DNA from 3 places in the Bacillus sp. es.036 genome. Region 1 is predicted to be linked to each of the others. Evidence: riboswitches for the same ligand, from Rfam matches in the RefSeq annotation. Region 1 holds a riboswitch; each other region holds the start of a gene.
What was found. A riboswitch is a leader RNA that binds a small molecule or an ion and turns the genes downstream of it on or off. The one in region 1 is predicted to bind S-adenosylmethionine.
Positions count from the first base shown of each region.

Region 2: it holds a riboswitch for S-adenosylmethionine, as region 1 does, so the genes downstream of both, ATG70_RS09690 (Na+/H+ antiporter NhaC family protein) here and ATG70_RS02325 (hypothetical protein) in region 1, are expected to answer to the same signal.
Region 3: it holds a riboswitch for S-adenosylmethionine, as region 1 does, so the genes downstream of both, metK (methionine adenosyltransferase) here and ATG70_RS02325 (hypothetical protein) in region 1, are expected to answer to the same signal.

Region 1 is NZ_PDIZ01000001.1:440,059-446,172, reverse strand. It holds gene ATG70_RS22705 (HNH endonuclease) at 1-377, opposite strand, end outside; gene ATG70_RS02345 (DUF5082 domain-containing protein) at 374-688, opposite strand; gene ATG70_RS02340 (DUF6141 family protein) at 938-1,459, opposite strand; gene ATG70_RS02335 (flavin reductase family protein) at 1,586-2,182, opposite strand; gene ATG70_RS02330 (DNA/RNA non-specific endonuclease) at 2,418-3,356, opposite strand; gene ATG70_RS02325 (hypothetical protein) at 3,640-3,963, opposite strand; SAM riboswitch class I at 4,063-4,165, opposite strand; gene ATG70_RS02320 (acetoacetate decarboxylase family protein) at 4,316-5,059, opposite strand; gene ATG70_RS02315 (sodium/proline symporter) at 5,082-6,114, opposite strand, start outside.
Region 2 is NZ_PDIZ01000001.1:1,887,598-1,893,711, reverse strand. It holds gene ATG70_RS09695 (alpha/beta fold hydrolase) at 33-872, shown strand; SAM riboswitch class I at 1,047-1,150, shown strand; gene ATG70_RS09690 (Na+/H+ antiporter NhaC family protein) at 1,216-2,523, shown strand; gene ATG70_RS09685 (hypothetical protein) at 2,596-3,273, opposite strand; gene ATG70_RS09680 (SLC13 family permease) at 3,560-5,188, shown strand; gene ATG70_RS09675 (MFS transporter) at 5,218-6,114, shown strand, end outside.
Region 3 is NZ_PDIZ01000001.1:2,428,075-2,434,188, reverse strand. It holds gene ATG70_RS12470 (ABC transporter permease) at 1-320, opposite strand, end outside; gene ATG70_RS12465 (ABC transporter ATP-binding protein) at 301-1,077, opposite strand; gene ATG70_RS12460 (ABC transporter substrate-binding protein) at 1,089-2,084, opposite strand; gene pckA (phosphoenolpyruvate carboxykinase (ATP)) at 2,318-3,901, opposite strand; SAM riboswitch class I at 4,786-4,895, shown strand; gene metK (methionine adenosyltransferase) at 5,105-6,114, shown strand, end outside.

The DNA of each region.
Region 1 (6,114 bases):
AAAAGACGGTCACTCCAGCTTAATGCTTCTCCCGTGATAGGATCATAATTCTGAAACAGCTTGTTTAAACCACTGAATTTTAATGCCATAAGACCAAACTTCGCCGAAAGCGACCTATCCTCTTCCGTCATTTTTCTCTCAGTTAATTTCACTGCCGCCTGTAAGTCATGGAGCTTGTCCCGGTATTTGCGCATCTCATACTGTAACTCCGCTTGAAGAGCATCAATCTTACCGGTGTTCGCGCCCGTGATGTTCATTAGAAGAGATTGATAGTTCCATTTAAAATCGCTGATCGCTTCATCTGCTTTTCGCTCGGCATCCTGGATGCCGCTTGCCAGCTGATCTAATTGTTCTGGTTTAATTGCTATTCTCGTCACTTTAGGCCCTCCGCTTTCTGAAGAAGTCGGTCGATTTCTTCGTTAATCGCAGAGGTCAGTTCCTCATGAACCGCATACACACTTTGAGTTGCGTGTTCGAGTTCTCCGATAAGCGATTCATAAGCTTCACGTGCCTCTCCAACCCAATTCGACGAGTAAGTCGAATGATGGTGATCAAAGACTCGTTTACTATCATCGATATCAAATCTAGCTTCCCTTACCTTTCCTAGATACGCTTCCAACGCCTCGGCTTCTGCCCGATACTTCATACGCTCTAAATAACGTTTAAATTCTTCTAGTTCGTTTAACACCGCAACCTCCTTTTCGACCAAACCTCGTTTCACCACAAATGAAGTCTATGTGTACGTCTAGTTAGGTATAGCCGCTGTATTGTCGAGCAGGAAATGATCGCTCTCATATCTTCCATTAATTTCTAAACTTAGAATACCCTCTCTTTCCCTTCTTTTCTATGTCTTTCGACGCATTCCACAAAAATAGTCCTTTTCTACCAAGAGAAAAGGACTATTTCTATGAACCTCTTATGCTGTTTACAAGCGTATCTACTTATTATCGTTTCCACTCACCCGATCCATCACTTCCACCAACCGCTCCGGTTCCCGTGATCCAATCAAAACCTTCTCACCGTTCACGTCGATTAAAACGCCCTGCTTCCCACTAATGGAATAAGCCTTCTCCCCGCTGAAACTCCATCGGATTCCCCATCCACCAAACCTACGAAGTGGACGGTAGTTCAAACTCTCATAACGCGTAATATCCTGATAGAAGAAAACACGAGGTGTTAGATGAAATGGGACAAATCGCACATTAATCCCATCGTCCCTCACCTCAGTAATCAGTCGCAGCCATCCGAGCATCACGATTGGAAAAGCAATCCCGAAAATAATCCATAACATGATCACTTCCATATCAGTACCTGGATGACTCCCAAACGGAATGCCCATCACGACCTGACGGAAAAAGCCAATCCACATTAGGATCGCGATGCCTAGCACAATCGCCCAGATCCAGATCTGGTTTGGACGCTGGACTTCTTTGTAGTGGATTTGCTGGTTCAAATTCATCAGCCCCTCCCTATACCTATACTAAGAATAACACCCTGAGCGAACAGAAACTCTTCAACCACTCTTTAAAGTATGCTGCAGGGATTCAAGTTAGAAAGCAGGTTGATTATAGAAATTTTGTTAACCTCACCTCGGCAACGTGAAAAATTCCTTACTCTCACTATAGTTCCCCGCAAGCCTTCCAAGAGGAGAAAGCTTTTCGAGATCAACTTTATAGTTTCCTAGATACACCTCATCCTGAATATGATAGTGCTTCATTTCCCCAAGAACAAGGGCATTAGATCCAAGCGGAAGTATTTGATGGAGCTTGCATTCCATATGAATCGACGCTTCTTTCACCCGCTTCGGCTGCACCGTCTTACTATCGATCGGTGTTAACCCAGCATGCTCAAATTCATCGACTTCCGCAGGCACGTTCTCTGCACTTTTTTGCATTTCGTTTCCAAGAGAGCTCGACACCACATTGATGACAAACTCTTTTTGAGTCCGGATATTTGCGAGCGTATCCTTCTCCATACCCTCACGCTCACCTGATCCCTGACCGATAGAGATTGCGAGAATGGCAGGTTTTGTGGAAGCAACGGTAAAGAAACTAAATGGTGCTAAGTTATGAACGCCGTCTTCAGACACGGTTGATACCCAGGCAATCGGCCTTGGAACAACGGAGCCAGTTAGTAGTTTGTAAATATCTTTTGTTTTTAGGTCAGAAGGGGTTAAATCCATTGGTTTCACTCCTCTATGTACTTTTGTTTCAAATACCTATTTCTGAATTCAAAAGTTAGTCGTAACAAGACATAAAAAAACAGCTAAGTGTATATTTTCTGGAATAATCTACCCTGAAACAAAATGGTAGAACGGGGGTCTGCCTTATAGAATGTCCTGGATCAAGAGAATGCTTATCCATTTAGATTACCAATCTACCCTTTACGTGTTACATTCTATATTTTTTTCTAAACTCTTATTCACCAACCATACCGTCATTATCATTATCACGCATATAAGGATATAACCAATGATCACTCATGATCGGCATACTGAAACCTGCTGCCTCTGCTTCTTTAATCGTCACTTGTCCATTACCGTTTGTATCAATACTAGAAATATCACCCTCTGTGTCTGAAGGCGTTGAATCGTCAGGCTCGCTCTCAGTTAAGCCGAGCGATGCGTTGACCTCATCAGGGTTCACATTGTCAAATGTATCAACGATCTCATTTCCGTTCAACGTATACGTGTACTGATAACTTGAAGGTATCTGCTTTTCCGTATCCGAATAGGTGATAATGGCTTCGAAATCAGTAGCTTCACCTGCGCTACGGATCGCGTCTTCCATATAAGCTTGATCACCATGTCGGTTGAGTGTACTCTCTTGTGGGGTAATGTTATAAGCATTCGATACCCCTCCGAGAGAATCAGCAATAATATGTCCTTCGTCTAACACGTCACTTTCGACGCCCGGAACCTTTGCCTCATCAGAATAGTACCGTCCAGACGATAATACAGGTTCGTTACGATCATCTTGTAGAATGATTTCGTCAGCAACGACGCGTACGAGTTGTCCGTATTCATTCGTAAATGCCCAATATTCACGGTCACCGTACCCAATATCAACAACGACATTAGGTTCTCGATGTCCAGACAAATCACCACCATCAACTTCAATAAGTTTGTATCCTGCGAACTGTTCATCTTCTGTTGGGTCTGGTGTTTCGTCTTCTACTGATTCATCAACAACCGTACTGTTCGTTTCTTCTTTTTCACTATTTTCATTTGTTTCAACTGTACTTACTTCTTGTGTATTTGTTTCTGCATCTTTATTGGATGCCTCTTCTAAATTGGTACAACCAACTATAAAAATGATCGTTAAAAATAAGATGAAATAGTTCATTTTCGTTTTCATATTAGAACGCTCCTATAATAGGGAAATTTCGTAATGTTAAAAAAATCAAAAGAAAAAGTAAAACAGGATCCATTATTTCTTCTATCACTTTTATTATCCATTACTTTGAGAGTTTAATTTTACCACATTAAATAACTTCAAAAGCATTCAGAAAAAATACACGATTCATTTCAAAAATAGTTTTACAGCTTATTCTTAAAAGCATCCAAGTCTAATCTCCAAACATCCACGATTTCGAATCATCAAAATGAATTGGAAAAAATCCTCTTTTATCAACATTTGCTCACATCACACTCTCAATATAATCCCCATTTCCTCTCACAATTTGAAGCCCCTGCTTCTCTAATTCCAGCCACAAATATCGATCCAGCGCATAAGGGGATTTCTGTTGTAGCGAAAGCAATGCATCCTCTGTCAGGAATATCTCATAAGAGCGATTTTCCTTTTTAATAATGACCTCATAGTCAATGAGCTTCATCACGATGACTTCATATGCCTCATCCCACTCCTTCAGTTGACATTCAATGACTTCTGCCACGTGTAATAAAAAACTTTCCCCATCATAACTTTTCGCCATGACGCTTCGTGCAAATCGATTTACGTTCACAAACTCATCCCCCTTATTCTTATAAACAAGGTATTTAACAATTGAACAAAAAAGGCTCTCCATCGCAAATGAATGCAACAAAGAGCCTCCGCTATCCGTGCGTTATCATTCAAAGCCATGCTTTGCAGGTTGGAGCACCTTACCGCCTGGCAGGTTGCTGTGAAGTCAGTGAGCCCGTACTCTCGTTCACTCGTGATAACCTTATTTAGTTGGTTATAGTTTACTTCAATAATGGTAGACTGTCCACGATAAATAAACAATAAAATGTTTTTAGAAAGTGTTCTTATTGTGGTTAGTATATAGCGAGATAAGAAGTTCTTTATCCTTCAAATTCTAATAAGAATTTGAAAAATTATTTAAGTCTATCAATAATTCTTCCCCATCCATTTTCTTCAGTTGCATAGTAATCACCCTTTATATAAGTGCCTCCAATTACTTCGATAGCTGAGAAGTCCTCGAGTGGTGTAGTAGGATCTCCTCCTAGCTCTACTTTAATTGCCCCACTTTGTTCAAATTTCGTCTTAAAATCAGGCGACGTATCTCTTGCAATCACATTTTGGTAAATGACACCCTTCCCCTCTGGATGTGGAACGGTTTGTAAATTTAAATGAGGAGTAAATTCCACACCTGGAAGTTCGATTTCTTCACTCTTTCGATCAAACTCCAATGTAAGTATTTCTTTTCCCTTTTTAATTGCTTTTGCGATAACTTTATCTTCCCTCTCCTCAAGAAAAAGCTCCGCATACTTTTTTGGGTATCCCCAGAGTTCTCGCCCTGCCGCTATAGCAAAGTCTTCATTTTCATATTCAAATAAGTAATGTCCACCTACCACGTCTTTGTATCTTGCCGGAACTACAATTGCACAATCCAGAAATGACCCTTTATCACAGTTTCCAAAATCGGATATTGTAATAGCAATAATATTATCAACATATTCAAATGGTGTTGGTTCTAAATACTTCTGGATAATATCTTCCTCAACTCTAGCGAATGCTGTTACAGTTCGGTTGTCTCTACATTGATAAGGAACGAAGGGATCAGGGATAAGTGGTGATTGAACAGGGACATTACTTCCGCTTTTTACATTTACAGTCATAAATAAGATTCCTCCATTATTGTTAGTTTACGTTTTTAAACTCTTCCTTACTTAATTTCAAATTCACTTTAGTAAATTTACTAATAATTAATATCGCTGCGATAGAAGCTAACGCACCAGGTATAAGTTCATATAAGTAAGCGGAGTAAGGTGTGTTTTTCCAAACAATAGTGACTACAGCACCAGTCAGCATACCTGTAAATGCTCCCCACTTAGTTACATTTTCATAGTAGAGACTCAAAATTAGCAGTGGTCCAAATGCTGCTGCAAGACCTGCCCAAGCGTATAAAACTAGTGTAAATACAGCTTCGATATTTAATAAGGCAATAGATGTCGCAACAATCCCTAACCCGACCATCGTTAATCGACTAATCATTAAATATTGCGAATCCGTTAGCTGCTTCTTCTTAAAACTTTTCAGAATATCACTGGCAATTGCCTGTGTAGCAACCATAACTTGTGAAGAAAAGGTAGACTGAATGGCAGCAAATATCGCTCCCAACACAATCCCGGCCAGTATAGGTGGCATCAATTCTGCAGTCATTTGCGGAAAAACGTATTCTGCATCATCAAGATTCGGGATGACTATTCGTCCAATTAAACCAAGCAAATTGGAGCCTGTCATTACGATAATCACCCAAATCATAGCAATCATAGACCCTTGTCTTATGGTTTGATCATCTTTGGCAGAAAGAAACCGTTGTACGATATGAGGTTGTCCTGGACCTCCAAGTCCAAACACAACCAATCCCATGATCACTCCGAACGCTGCTGCGCCAGTTGAACCTCCACCACTAGAAAGGAGAATGGGATCGATGCTACCTATTTGCTGAAAAAATTGATTCCAACCTCCTAATTGAACAATCATGTAAGCTGGAAATAATACAAGGACTCCAATCATAATGAACCCCTGCACTACATCAGTCCATACCACCGAACGATAGCCTCCGAATATGGCATATCCAATTACAAATGCAGCACAAAGAATTAAACCAAGACTAAAATCCAAACTAACAATTGCATCCAGTGCTTTACCGGCTGCTGTTAATTGTGAA
Region 2 (6,114 bases), 1.4 Mb from region 1:
AAGCAAAATCAAAATCCGGAGTGAGATGACAGATGTTATTAGCTCAAAATTTAAAAGAAAATACGGAGAAAATTAAAGGGATTGACATTCATTATGAGTATTACAGAAATGAAGAAGCAGTTGATCGCCCAGTTATAACCCTGCTTCACGGCTTTTTGTCTTCAAGCTTCAGCTTTAGAAGACTAATTCCATTATTAACAAAGGCCTACACCGTTGTTGCAATCGATCTCCCGCCGTTTGGGAAAAGCGAGAAGTCTCATCACTTTGTTCACTCTTACCAAAATTATGCAGAGGTCGTTGTTGAGCTATTGGAAAGACTTTCGATTGAAAACACGGTCATGATCGGGCATTCCATGGGCGGACAGGTAGCTATGAGAGCATCAGCGTTAAAAGAAGATTTTGTGAGTAAAAATATTTTGCTATGTAGCTCAGGATATCTCGAGAAAGCCAAACAGAGTCTCGTCTATACATCCTACTTACCTTTCTTTTCTGTCTACTTAAAACGCTGGCTTTATCGAAAAGGAGTTAGGGGGAATTTGCTCAATTGTGTTTATGACCCAGCGCTTATCGATGAAGAGATGATGGATGGTTATATTCAACCCTTCTTTAACGAAGGGATTTTTAGATCGTTGGTTCGTATGATCCGTGATCGGGAAGGTGACCTGTCCGAAGCGGAGTTAAAACAAATTCATACACCGAGCCTCCTAATATGGGGAGAAAATGACAGAGTTGTGCCATTGAAAATTGGGAAACGTTTAAGCAGCGACTTACCAAATGCTGAGCTGATTGTCTATAAGAAAACTGGTCATCTTCTTCCTGAGGAGCGACCAGCATCGATTATGAAAGACATAGAACAGTTTTTAACTCGTTAAATAAAGGCTGGTGTCAATGGTAGAGAATTCTCTGAATAAACTCCTTTAAGCAAGGAGTTTATTTTCATGCAGGTAGAAAGAGTTGACTCAGCAGAATCATGCATGATAAAGTAAATCTCGTTCGATTGTGAATTCAAATAAAATTTGAGCTTATGCTCATTAATAATTGCATATTTCTTATTAAGAGAAGTGGAGGGATCTGGCCCGAAGAAGCTTCAGCAACCTCTGATATTCAGAAAGGTGCTGCTTCCAGCAAGAGAAATCTTGAGAGATAAGAGCAAAAGCCCTCTTCTCTTGAAGTGGGTTTTTTTATGCTATAGAAAAGTAGAAGGAGATAGAGAGAATGGAAAAAGAAATTAAAGGAAATGGTCTGGCGTTACTTCCTCTTGGCATTTTTATTGTGCTCTTTATTGGCACAGCGATTGTGACAAAGGATTTTTATAGCATGCCGGTTATTCTTGCTTCATTAATTGCTGCGGGTGTAGCTCTTTCGATGAATCGAAAAGAAAACTTTATGAAGAAGGTGGAAGTGTTCTGCCGAGGAGCAGGAAATACCAATATTATATTAATGATTCTTGTCTTCTTATTGGCAGGAGCTTTTGCTGGAACCGCTGAAAAAATTGGCGCGGTTGATTCGATTGTGAATCTTGGAATATCCATTCTTCCGGCGAATTTGTTAATCGTTGGTTTATTTTTGATTGCATGTTTTATTTCCATTTCAATGGGAACGTCAATGGGAACCATCGTAGCCCTTGCACCGATTGGAATTGGAATCGCAGAACAAACGGGAGTTGCGCCAGCACTTGCCTTGTCTGCAGTTATTGGTGGGGCGATGTTCGGTGATAATCTTTCCATGATTTCAGATACAACCATTGCAGCAGTTCGAACACAAAATACGCAAATGAAAGACAAATTTAAAGTAAACTTCTTTATTGTATTGCCTGCTGCTATTGTCACTGCCGTTATATATGGCGTGTTAACGATGGGAGAACAGGCAACAGTTGGTGGAGAACGTGCTTTTGATTTGATCACGATTCTTCCATATTTAGGTGTTCTAATCGCAGCGATCGCTGGGGTTAATGTTCTTGTTGTCCTTGTGAGCGGAACGCTATTTGCTGGAATAGTGGGTCTATTTAACGGTTCATTTGGAATGAGTGGACTTATTTCCACCGTTACAGAAGGGATTAAAGGAATGGAAGACCTTGCGATGATTGCCCTCGTAATCGGTGGTATGATCGAAGTGATCAAGCATAATGGCGGTATTCAATACGTGCTAGATAAGATTTTAAGTAGAGTAAACTCACGTCGAGGAGCGGAATTTGGTATAGCTGGTCTAGCTAGTGTGCTTGATTTATCGACAGCGAATAATACGATTTCAATCATCATGGGTGGACCGCTGGCGAAGAATATTTCTGAAAAGTATGGCGTTGATCCACGGAAATCAGCTAGTATTCTAGACATTTTCTCAGGCAGTATTCAAGGGATGCTCCCATATGGTGCTCAGGTTCTAGCGGTTGCAGGACTTGCATCGATCTCGCCACTTGCCCTCTTACCATATTCGATTTATCCTATTCTTATTGCGGTTGCTGGAGTGATTGCGATTTTCATTAACTATCCCTCTTTTCAAAAGAAAGAGGAAGCAAACGGTTAGAAGTAACTTTTAAATGAGAATAAACGAGATAAAGAAAAACAGGTAGCTCACGATGAGCTACCTGTTTTTTTATTATCCTTCAATTTGTTTTTGAAGATGAATAATTCGCTGAGGAAGAATATATAAGTATTCAATTAATGAATCAAGTAGATCAATAATAAGATTTGCGGTTTCTTCGCTAGTCGCTTTTTCAAGGCAAAGGAGATCGTTCAGATTACTTCCTTTTCCAAGAAGCTGACCTAACTTTACAATCGGTTCTTCTAAATCAATTTGTTTTGCCAGCGTTTCGAGCTGTTTGGATAGCGGCTGTCCTAATTCATTCTCGGCTAGAAAACTGCCGGTAATGCTTTCGAGGACGCGATTAGCCATTACAGCTGTTGCCGTCCAGTCTTTCATATTATGTACATTTACGGCAGAGCGGTAAACACGTTCAAGGTCATCAGGCAGTCGAGCAGAACTCGTTAGTCTCCCGAGTGGTTCACGTGTAAAGGACGTTTGATGAACAAAAAGTTCGACTTCCTCACCTCGATCACCGTGAGAAGTTTTAATTAGAATGAAGAGCACCGCTTCTTTACAAATGGAACAGCGAGAAAGCGTTGAGAACACGGCCTGGTTAATTTGATAATCAAATTTCAATTGAAATGAGGCATCATTTCCACATTCAGGACATTCTGTATTCGCTGATTTTGGAAGCTTCGTTTGTCCATATTTTACAACCGAATTAATGGTCGTCTGCTGTATCTTTCTCATCATATACCCCCTGGATCGATTTTGAGCAACTTGTTGTCAATCGAATTGAAACGCTAATTCCTGTAATATATTGTTTGAATTATTAAAAATCACACCATCAACTTATAATGTTCGCCCTTATTGGAAATATAAGGGGGTTTGAAAGCGTTAATGTGATTGATAAACCAATAATCGAGCAAAAGTCCTTTTCTTAAAAGAGTAATATATACCCAAAATTGTGAAAATATTGACAGGTGTACCTGACGAATCCTACACTAGAGTGAAATGAACGATAGGAGGTATCACTATGGAACAAGCCCGTCTATTTTGGAGTTATTTTTGGAAAGAACATCATCGTGCAAAGAATCTCTTAACATTCGCTTCTTCACACACGCCTGAAATCCCTTCCCAAAGTTCACAAAAAAATCCTACGCTTACATCAGGGCCTGGGCCAGCCTACGACAAGAGAAAGATAACTGGGTTAGTTTTAGGGCCGGCTTTATTTCTTTGTCTTATGCTCTTTTTTCATCCGAACGGTCTTTCGGAAGCTGGTTTGGCCGTATTAGCAAGTACCGCATGGATTGCAACGTGGTGGATAACAGAAGCTATCCCGATCCCTGCAACATCTCTCTTGCCACTCATCCTATTTCCGCTAACGGGTGCACTCGAAGGTGATTTAACAGCATCTGCCTATGGCGACAATACGATATTTCTTTTTATGGGTGGTTTTTTGATTGCGCTTTCAATGCAGAAATGGAATTTACATAAACGCATTGCTCTTTTTATTATATCAGCAATCGGAACGAGTACGGAGAAAATTGTACTTGGCTTTATGGCGGCGACAGGTTTTTTATCGATGTGGATTTCAAATACCGCAACCGCTATGATGATGGTACCTATTGGACTTGCGGTGATTTATCAGGTGTCAGAACAGCTTGATCTGGATACGGAAGAGGGAGCTCCGAGATTTAATTTCGGAAAAGCAATTATGTTAGGTATTGCTTATAGCGCTTCGATTGGGGGTCTTGCGACATTAATTGGAACGCCACCTAATACCATTTTTGCAGCAGTTGTGAATGAACTTTATGGCATTGAAATTTCATTTGCTCGCTGGATGATGTTTGGTGTACCGTTAACCGTTTTACTTTTAATTGGATGTTGGTATTACCTAGTGAAAATGGCTTTTCCAATGAACATTAAAGAATTACCAGGTGGAAAAGAAGTTATCAATAAGGAAAAGACTGATCTAGGAAAAATGTCGGTAGAAGAAAAAGTTATTTTATTGATTTTTTCATTAACAGCACTTGCGTGGATTAGTCGTTCATTTGTTCTAAGTGAGCTTAATCCAAACATCAATGATACGATTATTGCGATGACAGCAGCGGTTTTATTGTTTCTTATTCCTGCACCTTCGAACAAAGGATCGTTTTTGTTGGACTGGAATACCGCGAAAGGGTTGCCGTGGGGGATTCTCTTACTCTTTGGGGCCGGACTCGCAATTGCTTCTGGATTTCAAGAATCAGGACTTGCGAAGTGGATTGGTGAGCAGCTAACCATTCTTGAAGGTATCCACTTATTTGTTATTTTACTTCTTGTCACGACGCTCGTTATTTTCTTAACAGAAATTACATCGAACACGGCGACAGCAACAATGATGTTTCCAATAATGGCATCTTTGTCAGCAGCGATTGGTGTACATCCGTATGCTTTAATGATTGGGGCAGGCATTGCATCAAGTTGCGCATTCATGCTTCCAGTTGCTACGCCACCAAACGCAGTCGTGTTTGGGTCGGGGTATTTAAAGATTCCTGACATGGCACGAGCAGGGTTCTGGCTTAACGCAACATCTGTTGTAATCATCACGGTAGCGATTTATTTTTATATGCCAATCGTGTGGGGCATCGATCTAACGCAAATTCCTACTAAATTTAAATAAACAGATAAAAGAATAAAGGTGATGATACAGTGGTCGATCAAGTAAATAGGGAGCAGCGTTATACATCAAAGGATGCAGGGTTTTGGCGAGCAGCAGCTAGTCTTGGTTGCGGGGCATTGCTGATTTTTTCTTCCTTATATGCTTTTCAACCGCTGCTTCCTATATTTGTAAAAGAATTTCAAATAACGCCTACAACATCAAGTCTACTGATGTCTTTGCCGGTGATCACAATGATTCCCGGTCTTCTTATTCTTGGGTTTGTATCAGATCGCTATGGCCGAACATTGGTGATGAAAGTATCGCTGCTTTTTGTTCTAGGATTACTACTTCTAATGCCGTTGATGAATTCGTTTCTACTTCTTTTAATCCTTCGATGTGTCCAGGGATTTTTTCTTGCAGGTATACCAGCATCAGCAATGGGCTATTTAGCGGATGAAGTTGAGCCTTACAACATCGGCCTAGCCACAAGTATTTACATTGCTAGTAATGCAATGGGAGGCCTTAGCGGCCGCGTTACAACAGGTTATTTGACGGATGTATATAGCTGGAAAATAAGTTTGCTCTCTCTTGCGACTTTTGGACTTGTCGTAACGGTGTGTTTTTACTTGCTTTTGCCTGCTTCTCGTTTTTTTAACGGGGGGAGTAGAAGTATGATTCATGATATGAAAGGAATGTTCGTCCATCTTAAAGACAGGCGATTGTTGTCTCTCTTTACACTTGGTTTTCTCATTCAAGTGATCTTTACAGGTGTTTGGACCTATTTGCCCTTCTACTTGGAAGCAGAACCTTTTACACTTTCGTTGAAATGGATATCGTTTACTTATTTTGCGTATATCCTTGGGGTGGTTTCTCCTCCCATTGCTGGAAGAATTTCTTCAAGTATCGGTCTTCGACGAACGATGATCATCGGGCTATTCACACTACTA
Region 3 (6,114 bases), 2.0 Mb from region 1:
GCTTTTCGGGACCACCAAAGGACCGCAGCGAAAGCTGTGCCAAGTATTGTACCGATCATAAAACCTGCAATGGTTTCAAGTAGGGTTACGCTTGTATGCAGCAACAAAGAACCGTCATAAAGTTTTGTGAGAAAGAGCGAAGCGATCTTAGTTGGGTAACTAAATAATAAAGGATCAATCCACGTAAGTCGCCCTGCAAGCTCCCATAGGGAGAGAAATGCTAAAAGAATAAAGATTTGCCAGGTTACGATCTCATACTTTTCTCTTTTCAACTTCTTTACATACTGCTGATGCTGTTTATCAAGTTGGAGATTGTTCAAGAGAATCAAGCTCCTTCCATATCGTTTGGAAGTTTTCGGGAAAAACTGGATCATTTCTAGCTTCAAAAGGCAGTAATGTTTGAAGTTGAGATGGAACTTGAAAAATCTTTGCGATTTTACCTGGTCGCGGTGATAAAAGAATGATTCGGTCTGACATCGCTATCGCTTCTCCGATATCATGCGTTACGAGTATCGCTGTTTTCTGATGTGCTTTTAACGTTTGGAAGACAAGATCTTCAAGCTTTAGTTTTGTTTGATAATCAAGAGCTGAGAAAGGTTCATCTAATAAAAGAAGATCAGGATCAGTTGCAAGCGTTCGAACGAGCGCAACTCGCTGTCTCATACCCCCTGAAAGCTGATCAGGATAGGCGTGACGAACGTCCGAAAGCCCCATACTATCAAGTAATGCAAGTGTGATTTCTTTTTTCTCCGGAGTTAATTTGTTTAAGAGCTTTAACCCGATATAACAATTGTCTTCAATGGTCTTCCAGGGGAATAAATAGTCTTGTTGAAGCATATAGCCCATTCGCTCACCCGGTGATTGGATCATCTTGTTCTGAAGAGAGACGCTTCCTTCAGTTGGCTGTAAGAGCCCTGATATAATTGATAACAATGTGGATTTTCCACAACCACTTGGACCAAGCAGCGATACGAATTCACCTTCCGCAATGGAAAACGAAAGGTCAGATAGGGCTTCCTTTGCTGCACTTTCTGTTAAATAAACATGTGAGATGGCATTCAGTTGAAGGAAAGACATTCTATTTCCTCCTATTGTTGTGCTTCTTCTGCATAGCTGTTATCCACTAGTTTGCTATAATCAACACGTTTTGGAAGTTCGCCAGCTTCATCCATAATATTTTGTAGGTTATCCCATTCTTCCTGATCAAGAGTAGGATTTGTAGCGAATGAATGTTGACTCTTATAACGATCAACTACCGTAGTAATCAGCTCCAGATCAGTGTCCTGAAAAAATGACTCAATAGATTTAGCGATTTCTTCAGAAGAGTGGGTATCTACCCATAATTGTGCTTCATAAAGTGCTGCTGTAAATCGTTCTGCTACATCCGCATTTTTAGTTAAATAACTGTCTTTTGCCATATAGCTTGTGTATGGTATCTTTCCTGATTCTTTACCGAACGAGGCCACGATATATCCGACACCTTGTTCTTCAAAAACACTTGCTGTCGGTTCGAAAAGTTGAACATAATCTCCAGTACCTGATGCAAACGCACTTGAGATGTTTGCAAAATCAATATTTTGAATAAGGTTTAAATCATTTTGTGGATCAATGCCTTTTTGTTTCAGAACATATTCCCCTGCCATTTGTGGCATTCCGCCTTTACGCTGACCAAGAAAAGTGCTTCCTTTCAAATCTTCCCATGCAAAATGATCGACTTTTTCTCTTGATACAAGAAATGTTCCATCTGTTTGTGTGAGCTGAGCGAAATTAATGACGGGATCATCTGTGCCTTGCGCATAAACATAAATAGATGTCTCAGAACCGACTAAGGCGATATCTGCTCCATTTGAAAGCAACGTGGTCATTGTTTTGTCGCCACCCCAAGTGGTGGTTAACTCAACATCAATTCCATGCTTTTCAAATATACCTTCCGAGAGAGCCACATATTGTGGTGCATAAAAAATAGAGCGTGTTACCTCAGCTACGCGCACCTGGTCATTTCCATTATTCGTACCACATGCTGAAAGAATAAGAAGAAATACACCTATAAAAAGACTGCTTTTAAATACCCAACTTTTTTTCATTAGTTAGCCCCCACCATTGTCACATGAGATAGGCTCATGTTTAAGATACTATAGCCTATGAATTTCGTAACATTTTGTGTTTGCAGATAAAAAAGGATGATGCTAAGGGGGAGGTTTTCTTTTAGTTGGTTAGCGGTAAGAGCTTTTTAGAATTTGTTCATTTCGAGGCGGTTAGTCCAAAAGAAGCGGTGTTACAAAATAAAAAGCACCATTTAGGTGCTTTTTGAAAGGTTTTAAACGTTAGGTCCAGCTTTTTTGATCTCTTCAGCTACGTTTGAAAATTTATCAAAATTCTTAACAAATTGAGTAGCAAGTTCTTTTGCTTTTACGTCATAGTTTTCTTTGTTTTCCCATGTTTGTTTTGGTTGCAGCACATCTGCCGGTACGCCAGGACAGTGAGAAGGGATATGCAATCCAAAAATGGGATCTGTTATTGTTTCAATACGATCAAGCTCTCCGTTCAAAGCAGCTTGAATCATCGCTCTTGTATAGGATAGCTTCATCCGCTTTCCAACACCATATCCGCCACCAGACCAACCTGTGTTCACAAGGAAAACTTGAACATCGTGTTCCATGATTTTCTCACCAAGCATTTCGGCATAGCGGTGAGCAGGTAACGGTAAGAACGGGGCGCCGAAGCAAGTAGAGAAAGTAGCTTCAGGTGAAGTTACGCCTCTTTCGGTTCCGGCTAGTTTACTTGTATAGCCAGATAGAAAATGGAACATCGCTTGCTCTTTCGTAAGCTTACTGATCGGTGGAAGGACTCCAAAGGCATCAGCGGTTAAGAAGATAATCGTATTAGGATGACCGGCTACGCTTGGAATAGCGATGTTAGGGATGGCATCAATTGGATAAGCAGCTCGAGTATTTTCAGTTAGACTCGTGTTATCGTAATCAGGCTTACGTGAATTGGTATCCATTATGACGTTCTCAAGAACTGTTCCAAAACGGATTGCATCCCAAATTTCAGGTTCTTTTTCTCTCGATAAGTTGATGCATTTAGCGTAGCAACCGCCTTCAATATTAAAGACGCCGTTCATGGACCAGCCATGTTCATCATCACCTATAAGCGAACGGTGAGCGTCAGCAGAAAGCGTCGTTTTACCTGTTCCAGATAAACCGAAAAATAGAGCTACATCGCCTTCTTTACCAACGTTTGCAGAGCAGTGCATGGAAAGAATATTACTCTCAGGTAATAAGTAGTTCATTACGGTGAAAATTGACTTTTTGATTTCGCCAGCATATTCTGTACCGCCAATTAAAACGGTGCGCTTTTCAAAGGAAATAATAATGAACGTTTCGGAATTTGTCCCGTCAACGTCAGGATCAGCTTGAAAACCAGGAGCAGAAATAACAGTAAATCCTGCTTCATGATCTTGAAGCTCTGATTCATTTGGACGTATAAAAAGTTGGTGGGCAAAAAGGTTATGCCAGGCATATTCGTTAATAACCTGGATGGGTAGTCTTGATGACTGGTCAGCACCAGCAAATCCTTTAAATACATAAAGATCCTTTTTCTCACCAAGATAGTTCAGCACTTTCGTGTAAAGGTTTTCAAAACTTTTTTCAGAAATTGGTTGATTTGTTTCCCAATTTACTTTGTTCTTTACGGAGTCTTCGTTTACAATAAACTTGTCCCCGGGAGAACGACCGGTGTATTTTCCGGTTTCAACTCGAAGAGCGCCCGTTGAAGAAAGTGTCCCTTCATTTTTAAATAAGGAATGTTCAACCAGTTCAGAAACTGATAAATTTACATGTGGATTGTTCTTATTTAAGATAGCATCCAATAACGGTGAGGAGAAGGAAGCTGTTTTCATACGTTAAACCCATCCTTTATTAAAGATTTCGTTGACTGACTCGTTTAACTCAAAAATAGTATAACACATTTGCGTGATTATTCTATACTAATCTATGTATTTTTTGCTTGAAGAGTGAAAAAAGAGCGAATAACGATTTGGTTAGGTTTGAGGGGTCCCTTCTTTAATATAAGAAGGCTTTTTTTATTGTGAAGGTAATGAATAAATAATCCAGTTCTTTCGAGTCAGGGTTCCGCTTTTCGTGTCTAGCTGCGACTCGCAGAAACTACGATATTTCACTCCTTCACAGGAACACAAAAAGCGTGTTCCAGTTCAGGAGTTCCAATATCTCCGTTTCTAACCGCTCGTCTCCGCTTTTCGTGTCTAGCTGCGCGGGCCAAATCCTCCGGCTGTTTCACCCTTTCGATTGAGACAAAAAGCGTCTCAGTCGAAAGGGTTCCAACATCCTGCGGATTTAAGCAGGCCCACTCCGCTTTTCATGTCTAGCTGCAGTGGGCAGGGTCTCGATCGCTTCCCCCTACAAAATGAACACAAAGACCGTGTTCTTTTTGTAGGGCTCCAGCACTTGTCGACCCTAAACGCCCACTTCCGCTTTTCGTGTCCAGCTGCAGCCTCCAGACCCTCGGTCACTTCACCTTTCAACCTGAACACAAAGACCGTGTTCATATTGAAAGGCTCCAGTGCCTGCCGGGTCTAACCGAAGGCTTCCGCTTTTCGTGTCTAGCTGCAGCGCCCAGCCTCTCGATCGCTTCACCCCATAAAATGAACACAAAGACCGTGTTCTTTTTATGGGGCTCCAGCGCTTGTCGAGGCTAAACGGGCGCTTCCGCTTTTCGTTATTGACACTTCCTTTTATCTACGTTATTATATGTCGAGAATGGATACTCTTATCCCGAGCAGGCGGAGGGACAGGCCCGATGAAGCTCAGCAACCAACTCCTATACAACAGGATTAAGGTGCTAACCTGCAAGACAATAGTCTTGGAAGATAAGAGGCGAAAGGCATGAGATACCAGCTCCTTTTCCCTCTAAATAGAAGGAAAGGGCTTTTTTAATGTCGTTGAAGTTGATGACACTATAAAAAAAGGTAAGACGATAAGATTCTGAATTCGTTCTCTCGTTTCGGCACAGGATAATAGGGAAATGAGTACCGTATCCATTACACTATAACTAGATAGGATCCAATCCTTAAGGAGGTACTTGAGTGAGTAATCGTCGTTTGTTTACTTCTGAGTCAGTAACAGAGGGGCATCCTGATAAAATTTCAGATCAGATTTCCGATGCCATTCTGGATGATATTCTTGCGCATGACCCAAATGCGCGCGTTGCCTGTGAAACTACAGTAACAACTGGGCTTGTATTAGTTTCCGGTGAAATTACAACTTCGCACTATGTGGATATTCCAAAAGTCGTTCGTGAAACGATTCAAGCAATCGGTTATACACGTGCAAAATACGGATTTGATGCTGAAACATGTGCGGTGCTTTCATCTATTGATGAGCAGTCTGCCGATATAGCAGCAGGTGTAAACGTTGCTCTTGAAGCGCGTGAAGGCACAATGTCAGAAAGTGAAATTGATTCAATTGGTGCAGGTGATCAGGGTCTTATGTTTGGTTACGCATGTAATGAAACTTCTGAATTAATGCCGCTACCAATCTCTCTTGCGCATAAGCTAGCTCGTCGATTGAGTGAAGTAAGAAAAGAAGAAATTCTTCCTTATCTTCGTCCTGACGGAAAGACTCAGGTTACGGTTGAATATGATGAATCTGGAAAGCCAGTTCGCGTTGATACGATCGTTGTTTCAACACAACACCACCCTGAAATTTCACTTGAACAAATTCAGCGTAACATTAAGGAACATGTTGTGAAGCCAGTTGTTCCTGCTGAATTGATTGATGATGAAACAAAATACTTCATTAACCCAACTGGCCGTTTTGTGATTGGTGGGCCACAAGGTGATGCAGGTTTAACAGGAAGAAAAATCATTGTTGATACTTATGGTGGTTATGCGCGTCACGGTGGTGGTGCATTCTCTGGTAAGGATGCTACGAAAGTCGACCGTTCTGCTGCATATGCTGCTCGTTATGTAGCTAAGAACCTCGTCGCTGCAGGTCTTGCCGATCGTTGTGAAGTTCAGCTTGCCTACGCGATTGGTGTTGCTCAGCCGGTATCGATTGCGATTGATACATTTGGTACTGGAAAAGTGTCAGAGGA